DNA from 2 places in the Bradyrhizobium sp. USDA 4011 genome. Region 2 is predicted to be linked to the other one. Evidence: riboswitches for the same ligand, from Rfam matches in the RefSeq annotation. Region 2 holds a riboswitch; the other holds the start of a gene.
What was found. A riboswitch is a leader RNA that binds a small molecule or an ion and turns the genes downstream of it on or off. The one in region 2 is predicted to bind cobalamin.

Region 1 (10,694 bases), 1.3 Mb from region 2:
TGCCGGGCAACGGCAAGCGCCTGGTCCGGCGCGATCCGGTCGATCACGCTGCCGTCGATCGCCGAGATGGTGACGGCGGCTCCCTTCCAGCCGGTCACGCGATAGACCGGAACGTCGTCCAGCATCGAGAGCCGCAGATCGCGCGGATAATGCTCCGTGCCCGCGATCGCCATCGCGCGATCAGGTGCGATCTGTACCTTGCTCCAAACGATGCCAGGGAGTGCAGAGAGGCGCTCGTCGTCAGTGAAACGCGGAAACGCCACGTACATCATGACGAGGCCGGAGATGAACCACATCGCGAAGAAGAGACACGTCGCAATGCCGATCCAGCGATGGACGACATAGAGCCATCGCCGCGCTCGCCGGATCAGAGCGTTGCGCATGGTCAGAACTTCACGTTGACGGATAATTCGGCGGTGCGCGGCATGCCGAGCAGCCACTGCCCCGTCCCGTTCGAGGTCACCGCGTAGACCTTGTCGAACAGATTGTAGACCCGGAACGCGACCGTGGTGCGGTCATCCGGCTTCCACCTGATGCCGCCATTGACCACATTGTAGCCCGGCCGCAGCTGGGTGTTGGCGAGATCGGAGTACATCGCGCCGACGATCTGCACGCCGCCATAGACCGACCAGTTCGGCGCGAAGTCCCAGGTCAGCCAAACGTTCGAGACCTGCTGCGGCACGTTGACCGGAACATTGCCGTTGTAGCTGACGACTTTGCCGCCGACCACCTGGCTGTTGTTGTCGTATCGGGCACGCAGCAGCGCAAGATTGGCGTCGACGCGCCAGCCGTCGTTCAGCGCGAGCCCGATCGTTCCTTCGACCCCGCGGGATGATTGCTGGCCGATCTGCAGTGCCAGGCCGGCGGTCGGATTGCTGGGATCGGGAATGGTCAGGCCGGTCTTGACGATCTCGTACCCTGCCAGCGTCCACTCGCCGCGGCCGCCCCAGAACGACTGCTTGACGCCGATTTCGGTCTGCTTGCCGGTCGCGAGCTGGAAGGTTTTCTGCGAGGTCGACAGCGAGATCAGGTTGCTGACCGGATCGACGCCGACCGCATACTGGCCGTAGAACGCGAGGTTCTTGATCGGCTCGTACACCAACCCGGTTCGCCAGCTGGTGCCCGACAGCGTGGTTTCAAAACTGTTCGCCGGCGTCTTGTAGTCGGTGCGATCGACCTCGGGACGATCGTACCGGACGCCGGTGACGAGCGACAATTGATCGGTCAGCGACAGGCGATCTTCGGCGAACAGCGCGTATTGATTGACGATCGCGTTGAAGCCCGGCGTCGTCGCCGTGGTCGTCGCGAAGAACGATCCGGGATCGAACACGTAAGGATTGACCGACGACGCGCCGCCATAGGGCGAATTGTTGGTGTGGGTGAAGTCGATCCGGTTGACGTCGAACCCGGCGACGAACTGGTTCGCGAGCCCGAGAACGTGACCGCTGAAGGTCGCATCCATCCGGTTGCCGAGCTGCTTCTGGTCGTGGAATATCTCGATGTAGCTGGAGCGGTCGATCAGCTGGGTCTTCGGATTCCAGGTGTAATTTTCGATGTCGCGCCAGTGCCGCTCGCTGGTCAGATAATACAGCGTGTTGTTGACCTTGATGCCGTCGGCGACATCCCACTCGGTCTTGAACTGGGTCCAGCTGTCCTGGTAGCGGATCGCGCTGTCTGATGCGTTGTAGTTCTTGAAACGCAATGCATCCTGGATCGACCCGTTGATCAGCGGCGTGCCGAAATAGCGCGACGGGCTGCGATCGCCATAGTCCTCGGAGAGCGTAAAGGCGAGATTGTCCGATGCCTGCACCCGCACGGCGGCGGCGACCACCGCATTCGAGGTCTTGTCGCGATCGACCCAGCCGTCCGACATGTTGCCGGTGGCGTTGATGCGGTAGGACACATTGGGATCGATCGGACCGGTGCTGTCCACCGACAGCCGTCGCGTCATGTTGCTGTCGAGCGAGACCTCGGCCTCGTTATAGGGCGTGCCCTGCGGCTTTTTCGGAACAACGTTGATGACGCCGCCGATCGCACCCTCGCCGTACAGCACCGAGGCCGGACCGCGCAGCACTTCAACCCGTTGCGTCGACCAGGTGTCGTAGGGGAACGTCAGGGTGCCCGAACCGATATAGAAGCGCGTGCCGTCATACAGCGTCATCACCGAGTTGCTGCCGGCAAAACCGCGGGTGCTGAACGACAGGCCGCCATTGCCGGGCGCCGGCGTCGCGATGAACCCTGCCGCGTTCTGGGTGACGGCATCGAGCACATTGTGCTGGCCGCGTTCGGCGATGGTCTGCGACGTGATGATCTCGACGCTGGCCGGCGTCTGCAGCGGCGTCAGATTGAGGCGACTGCCGGTGCCTCCCTGTGTGGTGGCGTTGAGCGTCGGCGATGCCGATCCCGATGCACCCGACGCCGCGGTGCGCGGCGCGCCAGCGGTTGCCGCCGCCGTTGCAGGTCTGGCGCGCGGCCGCGACGACGTCGCCGAGTTGCGGCTTCGCACCGTGGGCTTGGGCTTTGCGGATGTCGAGGGTGCGACCTCGATCGGATCGAGCGTCGTAGGTGGAGCTGTTTGCGCCGAAGCCTCAGTCGGCAGCAGCAGCGATGACAGGGAGCAAACGAGACCGAGGCGCCAACGGCGCGCGGCGGGAGATGACGGAGACATGAGAAGACTCGCGGTAACGTGGCACGTCACCGCGAACGCGGACTGGCGCATTGCCCCAAAGGCAATGCTCCGATCCCACCAGGACGCCCCCGCCCGATGTGCTCGCGTGTGACCACGACTGACGGCAGGTCTCCTGGCTCACGGGTCATCGCCTGTCGACGCCTTCCCGGGCTTGATAGCCCAGTGGCAAATTGACGAAAGGCTCGCCGTTTACAGTTGCGGGGACAGCTGCGGCATTGGGGTTACCCTCGCACCGCATTCCCTTTTGATCCCCGAAGGGAACCGTCGGCAGAAACGATAGGTGGTGCGGGATGGGGTGTCAATTCGATGCGATTGTCGCACACATGCTTTGCGGGATGATGCTGCTGCGATGACACAGCGACAGCGCGGGCCGACGCGAGGATTCTCTATTCCGTCATCCTGACAGCTTGTGAATCTTTTTGTTTCGCCAATTTCTGGTGTGTTGGCGGGATAGCCGAAGCTTCAGATTTGATGGCCTTGCAGGATGTTGTTGGCGAGTGCGTACCAGAGCACGACAGCGCGGACCTTTTCGATGCCGCGCACGGTCAGTTGCCGCAGGTTCCAGTTTCGCCAGCGGGCATGGATGCATTCGCAGATCGAGCGAAGCTTGTACTGAGCCTTGCCGGCCTCGCTAGCCATCCGAGCCCGCCAAGCCAGGACACCCGGGCCATCCCCGCGCCGCGGCAGGGAGGGATCGGTGCCGTGCTTGGATTGTGTCGGTGGACAGAAGACCTCAACTCCCTGGCTGTGCGCCCATTCGATGTCGTGGGCGCTGCTAAAGCCGCCGTCGACGAGATGGCGCCCCGGAAGACGACCAATCCGCACGCGCGTCCGCTCGAGCATCGGCCGCATGAGGCCGCGGTCTGAGCCGGCATTGGTGATCTCGAACCCGACGACGATCTGCTCTCCGGCCACGCTTGCCACTTGCAAATTGTACCCCGGGCGGAAGCCGCCATCGGCCATCTTCATGACGCGCGCCTGTGGGTCCGTGGTGGAGGCGCGCGGCTCCTTGGGCGTCTTGCCGTTGTTGCGCTCTTCCGCGCGCGCTTGACGCTGGCGCTTGATCTCCTCAAGCGCTGCCTGTGCCGCCTTCAGCCGCTGCGCGCGCTCACGTGCTGCGCGCTCCTTGGCCGCCTTGATGCGCTGGTTGCTCGCGTCGGAGCGCGCATCGACCTCTCGCTTGAGTTCCTCCACGACCCCCTGCGCCACCCCCAGATGCCGGTCGAGGGTTGCCTGGCGCCGGAACGAGGCTGCTCCGGCGCTCGCCCGAATCCGCACGCCATCCTGCGCCAGCGTGTCGAGATCGACTAAGCCGACTTCGGCCAGCGCCGCCAGATGTTCTGCCAGCAGCCGGTCGAGCAAATCGGCATATCCGACCCGGAAGTCCGCCAGCGAGTGATAATTCACCGACACCCCGCCGCACAGCCAGCGATAGACATCGTGGCTCTCGCACAGCCGCTCCAGAGCCCGGGCACTCCCCCACCCCCTCGCTGGTCGCATAGAGCCACAGCGCCAACAAAAGTCGCGGCGAGGTCGCCGGATGACCAGGCCTGTGGCCCCGGGCCTTGATCCGATCCTCAAGCTCGCTCAGGTCGAGACCTTCGACATAGGACCAGATCACCCGCGCCGGATGACCCTCCCCAATGAGGCTCTCGATATCGACCGCTCGCAGCTCAACTTGATCGCGCTTCGGTTCGCGCAGCCGCGGCGAGCCCAACGGCGCCCCATCAGTTTGCGGCTTCGACCGCTCAGGCAGTTCTCCGAACAGCTTGTCCCCGGCCATCTTCCATCCCCCGCAACTCGCTCCGTGCAGAGAATCACATCCCGACCGAACCGGCTACATCGGCAGTCTAAAACAGGAAAAATTCACACGCTCTGAGGTGCGAGCCTTGCGGCGCAATTGCGCCGCTGGGCGAGCCTCGAAGGATGCACGGCCACCAGCCGGGCCGTCGATCCTTCGAGACGCCGCTTCGCGGCTCCTCAGGATGACGGAATACCTAATTCGCATCACCCTGCTTCGACACATCCCTGCATCACCTCATCGATCTCGGCCCGCGACAGAGCGCCCATCTCGGCGATGAACACGATTCGCGTGCGTGGCACACCGGGTGCCGGCACGCCGCCGGCAGCCAATGTCGCGCGGCCGCCGGCGAGTTGAAACACCGTCAGCCGTCCGGGCTGCTCCACCGTCTCGAACAATCCCTTCGCCCGCGCCAGCTTCGGCGCCAGTTTGCCGATCGCCTGCTGCAAGCGCGGCAACCGCACCGGCCGCTCCGAGGTCCAGCTCAGCGTCTCGAACCGGTCGGATCCCGGCCGTCGCGGCGCGGTCTCGCGCGGCGCCGGCACATGATCGAGATCCGCCGGAAACAGCAACGCCTCCGGCACCTCACCATGCAAGGCATCAACGACCACGGCCGCCGGACGCGCTGCCCGTACCGCGTCGCGGATTGCGGCGCACGCGGCTGCATCGGCCAGATCGACCTTGCTCAGCGCCACCACATCGGCCGCCCGCAACTGCGAGCGCAGCAGCGCATCGTTCAGCATCGCCGCCGGCTGGGTCGCGTCGACCACGCACAGCACGGTCTCCAGCGGCGCCTCCTTCCAGATCACCGGGTCCATCAGGTTGCGCACGATGTCGGCGGGATCGGCGATCCCGCTGGTCTCGATCACGATGAATTCGGGACGCGGATCGCGCCGCAGCAAGGTTGCGAGCGTGCGCAGCAGATCGCCCTCCAGCGTGCAGCAGATGCAGCCATTGCTCAGGCTGACCACACCATCGCTGGCGCCCGCGACCAGCTCCGCGTCGATATTGATCGCGCCGAAATCGTTGACCACGGCCGCGATGCGCCGGCCTTGCGCATGCGCCAGCAGATGGTTGACGACCGTGGTCTTTCCCGCCCCGAGAAAACCCGCGACCAGCAGGATCGGGACCGGCACCTCAGCCCCCGGTGACGGGCCGGCGCACCGGCCGGCCGGGCCGTGCCGCGACATCGAGCACGCCATCATTGATCAGCGGCTGGCCGCTGACCACGAGATGCCGCACGCCTTCCGCCGGGCGGTTCATCGCGGAGAAGGTCGCACGATCGCTGAGCGTCTCGAAGTCGAACGCCACGACGTCAGCGTCGGCGCCGACCTGCAACCTGCCCTTGGCGCGCATCGCCGGCGTGCTCGCGGATAGGATTTCCGCCGGAATCAGCGCGCATTTGCGGATGCCCTCGAGCAGGGACACCTTCCGGCGCTCGCGGACCCATTCGCGGATGAAGCGGGTGAAGCAGCCGGCCGAACGCGGATGCGAGGTGGCATCGTCAGGCAGCGGCCAGGCGTCGCCGGTGTAGGGGCGGCCGTCCGATAGCGCCCACGGCATCGCGTCGGACGCGATCGCACCGCCCGGATACAGCACCGCCATGTCGAGCAGATCGCGATGATGCGCGTTGTTCTCGATATCGAGCACATGCCACAGCACCAGCGTCGAGGGTTCCGCGGCCTGCGCCGCCAGCAACTCCTCGCGGCTGCCGAAGCGGTGACCGTCGGTCACGCGCTGCACCGAATCATAGCCGAGGCCGTTGCGCTCCTCGAATTTGGGATCGCTGAAGAAGGTCGCCGCCAGCACGGTCGAGCCGGTGCCGTAGGGATAGGCCTCCACCGTGATCGGCAGGCCCTGCGCCTGCGCTTTCGCGATCAGCGCAACACAGCGCTCGATGTCCGTCTTGCTCGACGAGTTGAAATGGCAGATGTGCATGTGCGCGCCGGTGGCACCGGCATAGCCGATCAGGCGGATATAGGCCTCGACCGCGCTCTCGGGATCGATGCGGGACATGTAGGCGACGTGGGTGAAGGTCGGCACCGCATGATCGGCGGCGAGCTGGCAAACTGCAGTCAGTTCCTGCACGCCGGCGCCCGGCGCATAGGCGTTGAGAATGCCGATGCCGATGCCGCCCTCGTTCAATCCGTTGGCAAGGCGCGCGAGGATGCCGCCGACCTCACCCTCGGTCGCCACGTTCTCGATCCAGCGGCGATCGCGCATCGCGGCGCCGAATGATTCCAGCGAGCTTTCCGCATTCGAGCCGGTCATCGCGCCGATCCGCGCGAACGCCCAGTTGGCCGCGGCGCCGTAGTTCAGCACCCGCCCCTTCTCGGCCTGGCGCTCGTACCAGGATGCCACCGGCAACACGCCGGCCTCGAGGTCGAGCGATGTCGTAACGCCGTCGAACGCCTGCATGCGATCGGCCGGAATGGTCTGGCCATGCGCGTGCAGGTCGATGAAGCCGGGCGCCACCACAAGCCCGGTGGCATCGATCTGCCGCTCGGCGCCGCCGAGCCCGGTGCCGACCGCGGCGATCTTGCCGTCGACGACGGCGACGTCGCCGATCGCATCCATCCCGCTGGCCGGATCCACCACCCGGCCGCCGCTGATCACCAAACCACCCATCGCCACTCCCCGCATTGTCCGACACCGGCCGGTCTCATTTCGAGCACAGAGAAGCGCATCGCACTCATCGCAGCAAGCCGGGCCAGGGTTGTGGCGACATGCTGTAGCGGAATATCCGCCGCGCCGTGACGGCGATTGCAGAGAGCCCCTCGTTACGTTCCGGTTGCACGCCGCGACGGCAGTCCCCGCCAGAGATCGTTGCCGGGTCTCATGCGGCTCGCCACGAGTTTCGGCGGCGTGCGGTCCCTGGCGATCGCCGCTTCGACCGCGCGCTTGAGCCTGACATTGTCGATTTGTGCCAGGAATCGCCGGATGACGGCATCCTGATCCGCGCCCTGACCGGAGATCGCCGCGCACAGCTCCGCGGTCGTCCGGCGGAAGAAGTGGAAGGCGTCATCGGCCGCGCCGCCCAGCCGGTCGACCTCGCCGGCCACATTAAGCGCCTGCATCCGATCGTCGTCGTCGAGCGTCACTGCGAAGCGCAGCACGGCAAGCTGCCAGGCACGGAGCAGCCTGCTCTCGGGTTTGGTCGCGTCCTCGCGCATCAGTCGAACACCCCGCGCGCCGATGCCCCCGGGCTGTCGAGGGAGGTCAGGCGCGGCGCGACTATCCTTGCGCGGGAATAGGTTTTCGAGGGGAGCGCGCGCTCGATCGCATAGGAATCGCATAGGCGGAGGGCACAGCGTCCCAATTCGTTCAAATCCCCTCGAACTGCAACCGCGCCAGCCGCGCATAGAGGCCGCCCGCGGCAACCAGCTCGGCGTGGGTGCCCTGCTCGACGATCCTGCCCTGGTCCATCACCAGGATGCGGTCGCAGGACAGCACGGTCGCCAGGCGATGCGCGATCACAAGCGTGGTGCGATGGCGCATCAATTCCTCCAGCGCGGTCTGCACCAGCGTCTCGCTCTCGGCGTCGAGCGCCGAGGTCGCCTCGTCGAGCAGCAGCAGCGGCGCATCGCGCAGGATCGCGCGCGCGATCGCGATGCGCTGGCGCTGGCCGCCGGACAGCGTCACGCCGCGCTCGCCGAGCTGGGCGTCGAAGCCGTCGGGCAGCCGGCGCACGAATTCGGTGGCATGGGCGAGGTCGGCGGCGCGCTCGACCTCGGCGTCGGTGGCGTCGGGCCGGCCGAACCGGATGTTGTCGCGGGCGCTCGCGGCGAACACCACGGAATCCTGCGGCACCAGCGCGATCCGCACGCGCACGTCGGCCGGATCGGCCTGCCGGATCGGCACGCCGTCAAGCGAGATGGTGCCCGATTTCGGATCGTAGAAGCGCAGCAGCAGATGGAACAACGTGCTCTTGCCGGCTCCCGACGGGCCGACGATTGCGACCTTCTCGCCGGAGCGCACCTCCAGCGACACGCCGTCGACGGCAAGCGCGTTGGGCCGGGTCGGATAGGCGAAGCTGACATTGTCGAAGCCGACGTCGCCGCGCGCGGGCTGCGGCAGCGCGCGCGGCGAAGCGGGAGCTGCGATCTGCGGCCTGACGCGCAAAATCTCGAACAGCCGTTCGGCGGCGCCCGACGCGGCCGAGACCTCGCCCCAGACCTCGCTGAGCTGGCCAAGGCCGCTCGCGGCGAAGGCCGTATAGAGAATGAACTGGCCGAGCCGGCCGGGGCTGATGGCGCCGATCAACACGTCGTGCGAACCGACCCAGAGGATCACGACGACGCTGGCGAACACGATGAAGATGACGATCAGCGTCAGCACCGCGCGCGCCTTGGTCGAGCTGCGCGCCGCCTCATAGGCCTGCTCGACCTCGCGGGCAAAGCGCGTCCGGGCGAGCCGCTCGCCGGTGTAGGCCTGCACGGTGCGGATCGCGTTGACCAGCTCGTTCGCATAGGCGCTGGCATCGGCCAGCGTGTCCTGTGCGTTGCGCGACAGCCGCCGCACCCAGCGACCGAACGCGACCAGCGGAATCACGATCATCGGAATCGCGAGCAGCACGAAGCCCGAGAGCCGCGGGCTCGTGATCACCATCATCGCGGCGGCGCCGAAGAACAGCATCACATTGCGCAGCGCGATCGACACCGAGGCCCCGACCGCGGACTTGATCTGCGTGGTGTCGGCAGTGAGCCGCGACACCAGTTCGCCGCTTCGTGCGGAATCGAAGAACGAGGGCGACAGCGAAATCAGATGCGCGAACACGTCACCCCTGAGATCGGCGACGATGCGCTCACCGATCGTCATCACGAGGTAGTAACGCGAGGCGCTGGCACAGGCGAGCACCGCGACGACCGCGAGCATCACGCTGAAATAGCTGTTGACCATCGCGATGCCTTCGGGCGTGAAGCCGAGGTCGATCATCCGCCGCACCGCGACCGGCACGATCAGCGTAGTGATCGCCGCGATCGTCAGCGAGATCAGCGCGAGGATCGCCCGTCCCTTGTAGCGCGCCACATAGGGCGCGAGCGCGAGCAGCGGCCGCAAGCGGGCACGGCTCTTCGCCGGCTCGGTGATCTGGCTCTCGATGAAGGCCTCCTCATCGAGCAACGCATCTCGCGGCGGCTCGGGGGGGCCGCGAGGGGGCTCAAGCTGTTCGGCTACACTCATTTATCTGGACCGGTTCTATCGCCCCCCACATAGGCCCGCCGACCCCGGCTGGCAAATCCGGTAAAGTCCCAATCCGGTGATGGGCTTAAGCTCCCCTTTCTTGGCTTGTTTTGGGGGGCTCCATGGGTTATAGAGCCGCCCAAATCCCGTACCTAGATGTCTTGAGACGGGCGCTGGCGCGCCGAAGGAACTGTCATGAAAGCCGATATTCATCCGAATTATCATACGATTAAGGTCGTCATGACCGACGGCACCGAGTACCTGACCCGCTCGACCTGGGGCAAGGAAGGCGACACGCTGAACCTCGACATCGACCCCAAGTCGCACCCGGCCTGGACCGGCGGTACCCAGCAGCTGATGGACCGCGGCGGCCGTGTCTCGCGCTTTCAGAAGAAGTTTTCGGGCTTCCTCAAGAAGGACTAAAGTCCGCTTCGGGATCGCCCCTGCGATCACACAAAACGCCTCCATCTCGGGGGCGTTTTTGTTTTGGGGGTTGGCGGACCGGCCGGACGGGCGAGCGCGCCACTCTCTCCATGCGTCGTCCTGGCGAAAGCCACGCCCTATAACCCCCGCATTCGATGATGAACGGGATCGTGGCCCCAGCGCGCGAAACAATTGAGAAATGGGGGTCCTGGCCTTCGCCAGGACGACACTGAATGTGTGGCACGGCCTGCATCCACAATTGTCGTCCCTGCGAAAGCAGGGACCCATCACCACAGGGTTGTGTTGTTGGAGAGGGCTGTGGCCCCAGCGTCGCGCACCAATTGCAATTTGTGGTTATGGGTCCCGGGTCAAGCCCGGGACGACACTGAGTGGCACGATCTCGAGCGAGTTCGGTGTCATCACCCGCGCATGCGGGTGATCCAGTATTCCAGAGGCGTCTGTGCTTGAGCCGAGGTGCCGCGGCGTACTGGATCGCCCGGTCAAGCCGGGCGATGACAGGCGTAGTTGGGCACGCAGCGTCGCATTCTCGCGACATGAATCGTCCGAGTTTTGGATTTCGTTTCGCCCTCTCTTGAACAG
Region 2 (10,694 bases):
GTGTTTCGTGCCTCGAGCAGCGGCGCAATGGCCATTTGAAATTCTGGCGCATCAGCCAGCAGGGCTTCGACCTTCGCGGTGAAACGCGCGCGATGGATGAGGCCAAGCTTGAGGCCGTGGACCTGCAACAATCCGCGAATGGTGCCTTCAATTGCCAACATATGATCGACGAACTTGCGGCGTGCAATCAATGTGGTCCTGAGTATCTGCGATGCCCTGCTTTTGACATGCACCGGCCTGTAGTGTCCGATCCGCATCATATCGGCGATACCACGCGCGTCGCTACGATCAACTTTATTCGGTCGCGAAGACAAAAATCTCTGCGCATGGCGGGTCTCAATGCAGATCATCCGAAAACCAGTCTCGACCAGCGCGCCATAAGCCATTCGGACAACGGGCAGGCTTCGATGCCGACGAGCGTAATACGCTCTTGCCATCGTGTCAGGGCTTTCACTATCGCTGCTGGTTCGGTCTCGGTTTTTGCTTCCCAGACCGCCGAGCCATCAGCCTCGACGACACAAATCGAAGTGGTCTTCAGCGAAACATCCAGTCCAACAAATAGGGCCATCGCGCTTCTCCTTTGCTGGATCGAATCAATCCCAACACAGTGTATCGAGAGGCCGGGATCGGACTACCCAGCTCATGCATTCCAAACAGAGTTCCAAACCTGCGCCATTGAGTGGAACCGGACAGCGACTGCCTGCGCAGTGATCAACAAGAAGCCACTCATGCATTGGCTGCTTGAGTAATTTTTGCGGTCGCGTTTGCTCGTATGGTCGCGCCGATCCAGCGGCGAGAAACCGTTAATTGCACTTCGCCTCGGTCGGTACGAGACGGCCGGGCGTCGCCATCAGCAGTCTTTGCTCGGCTCGGCAAACCCTTGTGAAGGTGCTCATCGCAGGCAAACCTCGGTTTAGTCTTCCGATACTCGACTACATCGGTCGCATACCACAGCATGATTGAGCTATGCTGAGCCGTGCTTTAACTCGGGTTCAGATTTACGGCGAATGTCCTCGCCGGCAATCGGACCATCGGCTGTCCTCCCTCCGCCGATGGAAGTCGGCGATGTTCAGCGTCGCTCCTCTCAGACTTAACTTTCGCCCGGCCTGCTAGGCCGGGCTTTTTTCTGTCGTGCAAGCTCGGTCGAGATGATCGAAAGCGCAACGCCCTATGAGCGGATCAGCGCCCTGGAGGAGAGAGCCAAGCGCAGGATCAACGACTTGGCCGATCAGATGCCGCGCGCAGTTGCCGGGCGGCGGCGACCATGTTGATCAGCGCCGGGCGAACCTCCTCCCATTTGCGCGTCTTCAGGCCACAGTCCGGATTGACCCAGAGCTGCGAATCCTGCAACCGCTGCCGAGCCAATGCCATCAGCTCCTTCATTTCCCCTACCTCGGGAATGCGTGGAGAATGGATGTCGTACACGCCCGGCCCGATCTGATTGGGATATTTGTAGTTCCTGAACGCGTCGAGCAGTTCCATCTTCGAACGCGACGTCTCGATCGAGATGACATCCGCATCCATTGCAGCAATGGCGTCGATGATGTCATTGAACTCAGAATAGCACATATGCGTATGAATCTGGGTTTGATCTGCAACGCCTGATGAGCAAATGCGGAAGCTGTCGACGGCCCATTGAAGGTAGGCCGCCCACTCCGATCGACGCAACGGCAATCCTTCGCGGAGGGCAGCTTCGTCGATCTGGATCATGCTCGCACCGGCTATCTCGAGATCGCGGACTTCGTCGCGTATCGCCAGTGCGATCTGCCGGCAGACCTCGCCTCTTGGAATATCATCGCGAACAAACGACCAGTTCAAGATCGTTACTGGCCCGGTCAACATCGCCTTCACCGGCTTGCTGGTCAGTGATTGCGCGTAGAGCCACCAATCCACAGTGATCGGTTTTGGCCGCGAAACATCTCCGAATAGGATCGGTGGCCTGACACAGCGCGAGCCATAGGATTGCACCCAACCATTCCTGGTGAATGCGAATCCGGCGAGTTTCTCGCCGAAGTACTGCACCATGTCATTGCGCTCAAACTCGCCGTGCACGAGCACGTCCAGACCAATATCCTCCTGCCAACGCAGAGCGCGCGCAGTCTCCTCCTTGAGGAATTTGTCGTACTTCTCGTCGCTCATGGCGCCTTGCGAATGTGTCGCGCGGGCATTACGGACCTCTGGGGTTTGCGGGAAGGATCCGATCGTCGTGGTGGGAAAGGCAGGTAGTCTAAAGCGCTTGCGTTGGATCTCGGCTCGACGGACAAATGGGCTGGCGCGCCGGCGCATGGCCTCGTCGATCGCTCGCATCCGCACCGCAAGATTGGCATCACGGATCTTTGGTGAAGTCCGACGGCCAGTCACGGCCGACTGCGATTCAGCAAGACTTTGAGCAACATTCTGATCACCCGCGAGTGCCCGCGCCAGGATCGCAAGCTCACGCATCTTCTGTACCGAAAAGGCAAGCCAACTCTTGAGATCGGATGCAAGTCCGGTCTCGAGTTCAACATCGACGGGCACATGGAGCAGCGAGCAGGACGGAGCGATCTGAACACGATCCCTGCCTAGCTTCGCAATGGCGGGATCCAGTTGCTGGCGGAGCGCCGACAGGTTCGACCGCCAAACATTTCGTCCGTCGACGACGCCGAGGGACATGACGAGATCACTTCGCCGAGCAGCAATGATCCGGTCCAACAGGTTCGGTGCGCGAACCAAATCCACGTGCAGTCCGGCAACGGGCATGTTCAAAGCTGTGTCCAGATTATCGCCGAGATCGCCGAAATAGGTCGCGACCATAATCTTGACGTTTGGTACTTCCCTGGCGAGCCGATCATAGACGTGCAGCAAAGATCTTCGCGTCCCCTCCTCCAGATCCAGGACCAGGCAGGGCTCGTCGCATTGAACCCAGTTTGCTCCCCTTTTGCCTAGTTCTTGCAGAACCTCGATGTAGACCGGTAATAGCTCATCCAGGAGTGACAGCGGCTGGAACGCAGGATCCGGACTCTTGCCAAGCTTCAAGAATGTGACCGGCCCGATCAGGACAGGGCGCGTCTGGAACCCCAGGGCCTTGGCTTCCTCATACTCCTCGATAGGCTTGCGAGAGGATAGGCGGAACGTCTGTCCCCGATGAAATTCAGGAACCATGTAGTGGTAGTTGGTGTCGAACCACTTGGTCATCTCCTGTGCGGGCGCGCCAAATCCGCCCGATCCGTGGCTGCAACTGGTATTCTGGCGATCGCATTGTGAACCGCGCGCCATGTCGAAGTACGTCTTGAGCGAAACCGATTCGATTTCCGACGCGTAGACTTCCGGGATGGCACCAACCATGACAGAGGTGTCGAGCACTTGGTCGTACAACGAAAAATCGTTGGACGGAATGACGGTGACACCGAGGGATTTTTGGCGAGCCCAGTTCGCAGCACGCAGGCCAGCTGCGTCCTCGAGCAATTGCTGTTCGCTGATTGCGCCGGTCCAGTAACTTTCAAGCGCGCGTTTGAGCTCGCGTCTCGGACCGATCCGAGGCGTTCCAAGCGTGGCAACCGGAAGGGAGAGAAGAGACATAGCGCTAACCCCGTAGTTGGGGGCAAAGGCGTTGGCGGACGCAAGCAGGATCGCCCCAGCGGCGGCGGCTTGGCGCACCACCGGGACACCCCGCCCGTGGACGTATATGTGGTCGAGGCAGGTCTCCTGGCTCGCGGGTCATCGCTGCTGTCCGGCCTTCCCGAAGCTGTACGGGCTTCAGTGACTTTGTTGGACAGCGGCTCGTCGCTTACAGTTGCGGGGGCAGCGCCGGCATGTTCACCGGCTTCCCTCTTAGCTCCGAATCCAGCGGGAGCGGAGAACCTCTACGATTTGGATTATCGGCAAGAGACCTCTTCCGTCAACCTCTAAGATGACTCTCTCACGTCACTGCCGCCATCATCAGTGATTCAAATGACCATTTAACGTCGAAAGTTGACCACGGTTGGAAGCCCCTCCAATAGATGCACTCTCCAATGTATGTGACGAAAGAATTGTCGAAGGCGCAAGTCACGGCGCTTCGAGTGGCATTTCGGTCTCTCGGCAGTCAAGAACCGCGCCAGGGACAAAACACCTGCGAAAACTCCATCGGGCATACCGGGCGCGCATATTGATCTGCGAACCAACCAATCCTGGTAGGCGATTTGCGGTCTCTGATGCCGATAATACTCGGGCATGCATATCGATTCACCTCAACGAACACCGGGATGCCCGCAATGACAACGGCTGTTCGGAGCGCCGTCGGCGTCCTTGCTGTCACCGCCTTTGCGGTCGGCCCGTTCGGGTGGCCTGGTAAGAGCGTTCATGAATCAATCCGTCAGACAGATGCTCTCGAGAATGTTGAGCAACTCGAGAGAAAGCTAGCGTGACTTGATCGTTTCTCGCTTGCCGGCTGTCGCGACTGGAAACGGCTCATCCAACCATGAATGCGGCGCCGAGGCAGCTGGATTGAGCAGACCGCAACATCGTGCGCGTAGGTAGAAACGCGCGCACCCTATCATCCGCCTGCCTGAGAACGCGCTTCTGACGATTCCACACGCCCGGCGGTGATGAGCGATTTTTGCTTATCATCAAATTACGAGCCGATAGCGATCGCAGGCGTTCGGGTGACCACACCGAACCAGACGGTTCAACAGCCCTCCAAAGTGCTTCCCGATTTCTCATCCGTAAATCGGCAGCGGCCTTCACTTGGCCCTCGAAGATCGGCGCGACAAAAACTGAACAAGCCCGAGCGGATCGGCTGAATGGAAACATAGAAACGAGCGTAGGTCGGAAAGCCGACAAACACTGCACGAATCTGGCGCGATTTGCCGGCTATTTCCTGGCACGAAGGATGCAAGCTCAAGGGTGCCCAGGCTTCTCCCCCTGGGCAGGTCCAGCACGGCAAATTGGGGTTGTAGCTGGCCCACTGAAGTTAGCGGCGCGTGACTCGAGTGGACAGACAGCGCCTGCTCGCGCGGGACATCGGCGGTGCCCGCGCCACGTTGCCGCTAACTTCTTCAATCGAGCATAGCATCGAGGGCTGCCGCTTTGACGTGTGGATGAAAAACCGATGGTCCGGCCGTTATGAAGAGAATGTCTGCAAGAGGCGTGCTTTGTCTCTGTCAATCGCTAGTTTTCCTTGCTGGGCTGGTTGCGACGGGCAACACTGCGCGAGCCGGCGAAAGCGCGCTTGTCGAACGAGTCAAGTCAACCTGGCGAGCGCGAGACGGTGAGACAATCGAGCACATTGTCTCCAAAGTTTCGAAAGTGGCGCAATTCGTCCCTCGAAACTGGGGAATCGCCGAAGGCATCGACCACACTGAGTATGTTTACCTTTCCTGGACCAGGCATCAGGATAACAGATCAGACGAACATTACGTTATTACATGGAAGGTCGGGACCGACGGAAAGATTGAAGTTGCGTCTCCCTATGCAAAGGCTATCGAATTCGGCTGGCGCGCCCTGGCGCTTTCACTCATCGCCAGTGAAGTCACCGACGGCGAAAAAGACGCAAACCTTCGTTTTCTGCATGATCCGGTCAATTTCAACTTTGTCACGACCGCGCAAGGCAAGCTCGGCGATCTGCTCCGACGCGGCCGCTGTCACATCATCGAACCTGTAGTCGTGGATTACGTTGAGGCGGCGAATGACAAGCCGACCGAGAAAGCGGACCGGTGGCGCGTTCTGCTGTTGGTGAACTGCAACATACCAGGCCCCCGCCACTTCACCCAAAATGGGGTCATCACCTTCGACAAGCGCGAGGGACACGATTGGGAGCCGCAATCTTTCCTTGCCAAAAGGATTGCGACTTTTCCTCCGGCGTCCTGGTTCCATCATATAGATCAAAATGAACGGTCACATAGATCAAAATGAAGACGCCTTTGGAAGGGGGTGCGAAGGGCCTCGACAACTGATCAGGATGGTAGCGGTACTCATGAGCGCTGAGCGCCTCGGCCGCACAGCAAGATCCATCCGCCGGAAAATTTACGCGTCCCAGCTATGCCAGTAGGAGGCGGGTGCTCTCCGGCCCGCAAGCCGCAATGGGGACAGCCAGGCATCAGGATGCCTCTTGCCCCAACAGTAGCCGCGATAGTAGTCGCGGCGGAACTGGTGCAAAAAGATACATCCGCGCTCTCGCCGGCGCACCACGTGTTATCCTTCACGGATCAGGCGAGGAGATGCTGAGGCCAGGCCCGATCCGGCGAGCGCGCAGCGCATCGCGCGACCAACAAGAACCCGTGGGAGCGAGTGCAGCGACGAGACCGGTTTAAGAGGCCCCCCCGGGAACGGGGCAGTGATAGCGACGCCGGCATCCTCGATGGCGGCGGGACCCTTTCCCGAGTGCCCCCGGCGAGGAGTTCCGCAGCCTTGCTGCGAGGATCGAAGATCGAATTGAGCCTGATCTAAACTTCCTCGCGCGCATTCGTCTGCACGTCATAGATCTTGATTTGAAGCGTGGGAAAACGCTTCTTTAGTTCTGCTCCACCAGCCCGGGCGCCGTCCCTGGTTGCGAATTCGGCTTTGAGTCGGCCGTCCACTTCAAGCGCGTAAGAAGAGACCAGCAATTCAGGAGTGGCCATCACCATTTCAGTCCCATTGTCAGCGAGGCGGTTGAACATGATGACTAGCGTGAGTCGCCTAAGCCCTGCCAGAGCTAACTGCCGCAATGCCCTGAGTGCCGACACTTGCTGTGGATTGATTCATCGCTCTGAAATGGCATGCAGATCGCCACTCGCAACAATGCGGGGACGCCTCGGCACCGCAAGCCCGCAAAGCCGGCTGTCATTCCGCACGGTCGCGATTCTGCCGAGCTTTGCGCTTTCTTCATTCATCGAAGGCCAGCTAGGCGTTGTGGAAGTCATTTCGCGCGCAGCGTTTCGGGGCGGATATAAGGTCGCGGAGACGGGCCACCGTGTGAGTGAAGCATGGTGGCCTTGTACCGTAGGACCAAGCGGGGAGCCCGATCTCTTTTGAGCAGTCACTTTTATCGTGCCTTGTCCAGACTTCCGCTTTCCTCACCATGATGAACCGCGCACAGTCCTGTCGAACGATAGCAATCAAAAGAGGCTTAGCAACGCCGCTTCTTCCGCTCGGCGGCGAAGGCGACCACCCGCCCCGCTTCTTCCGAGCCTTTAGAGGTATGGCGTGCCAAGCGCCGTATTCCTGGTCGCGAGTCGAGGGCTGAAATATGCGGGATCTCTTCCTCAGGTCCAGAGCGGGAGACACGTCCGGGGAGAGGGAAGTGAACTGGAGATGCCAGAAGCACATCGAAAAATGCTCCCAAAGAAAACTCTTGAATCTCACCCAACGTCAGGTCGTAGGCTGAACTATATGCAAGCTTCCACAAAAGCATCGTCGAACGATGCAGACCAGATGACGTATCTGTGCAGTCAAGCAGTCGGCTGTGACGACACCGGATCGCTGCGATTTTGTGAGTCGATGAACCAAGAGCGAAAGGATATTAGGATGAAGTACCGCGTAATGATGGCAGCATTGCTCGCTATCATCGCGTCTCCTGTTTGCGCGGCGAAACTGAGCGGTGCTCCCCAGATCCTCGACGCCAATACGATAGAGATCGAGCAAACGCGAATTCGGCTCTCGGGTATCGAGGCCCCCGAGACTGATCAGATTTGCCTGGATGCTCATGGCCGGAAATGGGCCTGCGGGGTAGCGGCTCGCGACGCCCTTATCGACTACTCGAAAGGACGAATATGGGATTGTCAGACCGCAGGAGTAGACAAGTACGGCAGGTCTCTCGGCAGTTGCTTCATCGAGGGCCAGGACGTGAACGCCTGGATGGTAAGCTCCGGTTGGGCACTGTCATCCAAGCCATCCGCCCATGTTTACGTCATCAATGAGGTGGCGGCGAGCAATGCCTTTGCCGGCCTGTGGTCGGGGGCATTCATCACCCCCTGGGACTGGCGCCGCCGCAACAAGAGCACGATCATTGTCGGCGTGAGCTCGGTGCCGAACGAGGCCCAGGAACTCCTGCTCGGATCCGCTCTGCTATCTGACCCACCCTCGCCCGACTGTCTGATAAAGGGCACCGTCGACCGTAACGGCGAGCGCACGTATCACTCTCCTGGGCAACTCAGCTACGGACAAATCGACATGACGAAGAAACCGGCTGAACGCTGGTTCTGCAGCGAAAACGAGGCCGAAGCCATCGGGTGGCATAGATCCGCGCGATAGAGGTCCTCCCCATGCATGCAAACCACTCACAGGGCACTCCCTATCCGACCGAGGTCGCGCCTTCGCGCCGCTCGCTGTTGCTGTTCGCTATTTCGGCATTTGTCGTGCCGTTTGCCGGCAACATTGTCGACGCGAAGCAAGCAACAACGCCGCCGAAGCCGGATAACCGGCTCTCGCCCGATGCTGCGCTGAAGCGGCTGATGGAGGGTAACGATCGTTATGTGCAGAGCGTGTCGCGAATGCGCGATCTGGAACGGGAGCGCCGACTTTTAGTCGATGGCCAGAATCCATATGCGGCGGTTCTGAGCTGCGCCGATTCGCGAGTAGCGCCCGAGCTTGCCTTCGACAGCGGACTTGGTGATTTATTCGTATGCCGCCTCGCCGGTAACTTCGTCAACGATGACACGCTAGCTAGCCTGGAGTATGCGGTTGCCGTACTGAACACGCCGTTGATCCTGGTACTCGGTCACGATCGCTGCGGCGCGATAGACGCCACGATCAACTCGCTTGACGAAGGCAAGCCGGCGCCGGGACATATTCGCTCCATCGTCAGCGCGCTCGCGCCTGCCGTAAGAGGGTCGCGCCACAAACCAGGTGACAGCTCTGCCGATGTGATCCAGCAGAATGTGATCGATAACGTCAATAAGCTCAAATCCGCCAGCCCGATCCTGAACCCGGCTGTTGAGCAGAAAACACTAAAGATCGTCGGCGGTCTATATCGTCTCGAAACGGGCAGGGTCGACGTATTGGGCTGACGCTGGTCCGTTCGCGCGATCGCCCAGCCGGTCTGCCCTGCCCCCCTCAATCGACTGACACAACATTCGCAGGTCCATCGGGCGCATCAAGTACACCGGACGTGATCCGCTTCACGATTGTCATAGCTTCGGGATAATGTTTTGCGCGGTCTCCTGATATTGGTCACATTCTTCGTACGTATGTTGGCAACGCGCGGTCCAGCACCAGGAATCTCGATATCGCGGCCGATGTTGATCATTATCGCTGTCTGGAACAGCGTTGCGACGGCCACTCAGATTCAGCCGCTGCCATCGCCGCCCGTGGAGAGGCTATCCTTCGCGTAAATGTTTTTGTGGCCTTATGGTGCGTTCGAAGACGATGCCGACGGCGATTTCACGGAACTGGTCCATGCCGACGCTTCGGCGGCTCCTGACGCCGCGATCCGCCTGGGGCCGATGCTGTCCACCCGCTGGCGGCACGCGACAGCCCATTGCTGAGCTATGAACAGTCGACATAGTTGGAACCGAATGACCGCAAGACTGTAGCGGCCGGCTCCGCTGGTTCTATCCCGGCGTCTCTCATCCAACCCGCCTGAGCCTAACGAACCCTCGCTCCATTAATTCTGCATTGTAAGCTCGGCCATTGAGGGCAATGGTTGTTATGTTGTTTGGACTAGGCATGAAGCCCGTTTCCTGCAGCTTCTCGATTAGGGCTGGGGGCGGCCACTGCTCCGGAATCGGGAAACCTCTACGCGACGTCTCGAAGATAAATGCTCCGAAATCTGGTAGCCCCGCCGGCTCGGCTCCAATATTTTGGTCCTCCGGAGGGTTATGAATGAAACGCACGCCGCTAAAGGGGTCCATCGCGGCCGTATGGCGATGCCCTTTGATCTCATAGGTCATACTCGGCTGGTCGGCGTCAGGCAGGAGACCCAAGTGGTTCAGTCTCTCGACATTTGCCGCGGAGGGGATTGGGTGCCGTGGGAAAACTTGTGGGGAACGGCGAATGAGACATCGTATGCCGTCTCCTCCGGCACGGCGGACGATGGCCCGGGTTCATTGATGATCCGACTAAACAGATCATGATCCTCTTGTGTCCAGGCGTACTCTCCTGGAGACCCTGGGGATCCGCCGCCGTTGATCTCAATGAAATCCATACAGCTCTCCTCTGTCTTAATCTCTTGCAGATCCGCCCCGTGCCACCGGTTCCGTCTAGGCGGCTCGGCATCGAGAGAGAAAGTCTATGCTAAGAGGCTTTGGCTTTCGAGAAGCTGGCGAGTTTCGGGGAGATTGAGCGCACCGGCACACGCGGCGGTCGTGGATCACAGGAAAGGTGATGTCTCGGGTCCAGGCCCGAGCTTAGGTCGATAAGTCCAAGCGAACGACCTACAATCATCGACCTTAGGCCATCGAGAAAGGGGCGGGGTGCCATCCTAAACCTTGCTGCAATCCCTCCCGTGGACGGGAGCTCCACTGCGACATGGGTCGATCCGGCGATCGGTCGGCATGCTGTTTGATGCTCAGTAAGCCTTCAATATCGAACGGGCTCAGGAAGCCACACGAGGCGGATCGTCCGGCCTTGGCGATCAAGCAGGGCTGAAGATTACATAAAGGAGAATTGCCACGACGATGGCTGTCCAGCCCACCGATGATAGGAAAAGTGCTACTCGCGTCGGCATGTGTCGGTCTCTCATGTATCAGTCGACGAGGAGGCCGCCAGTGTTGGAACCGCAGCCTCGTCGAATTTGTGTTGAGCTCACGTGCGCCGCA

Region 1: another riboswitch for cobalamin. It lies ahead of ACVW1C_RS23855 (TonB-dependent receptor); the one in region 2 lies ahead of metE (5-methyltetrahydropteroyltriglutamate--homocysteine S-methyltransferase).

Annotation. Positions count from the first base shown of each region.
Region 1 covers NZ_JBSSGG010000001.1:5,078,672-5,089,365, reverse strand. Annotated here, with positions in the region: gene ACVW1C_RS23860 (PepSY domain-containing protein) at 1-383, opposite strand, end outside; gene ACVW1C_RS23855 (TonB-dependent receptor) at 386-2,668, opposite strand; cobalamin riboswitch at 2,775-2,970, opposite strand; partial or broken gene ACVW1C_RS23850 (IS1182 family transposase) at 3,152-4,472, opposite strand; gene ACVW1C_RS23845 (CobW family GTP-binding protein) at 4,697-5,626, opposite strand; gene ACVW1C_RS23840 (amidohydrolase family protein) at 5,628-7,118, opposite strand; gene ACVW1C_RS23835 (hypothetical protein) at 7,271-7,663, opposite strand; gene ACVW1C_RS23830 (ABC transporter ATP-binding protein/permease) at 7,815-9,671, opposite strand; gene rpmE (50S ribosomal protein L31) at 9,867-10,094, shown strand.
Region 2 covers NZ_JBSSGG010000001.1:6,343,809-6,354,502, reverse strand. Annotated here, with positions in the region: partial or broken gene ACVW1C_RS29975 (IS110 family RNA-guided transposase) at 1-568, opposite strand, end outside; gene metE (5-methyltetrahydropteroyltriglutamate--homocysteine S-methyltransferase) at 1,213-3,558, opposite strand; cobalamin riboswitch at 3,658-3,859, opposite strand; gene ACVW1C_RS29965 (nodulate formation efficiency C protein) at 5,266-5,871, shown strand; gene ACVW1C_RS29960 (hypothetical protein) at 6,402-6,617, opposite strand; gene ACVW1C_RS29955 (thermonuclease family protein) at 7,465-8,190, shown strand; gene ACVW1C_RS29950 (carbonic anhydrase) at 8,202-8,945, shown strand.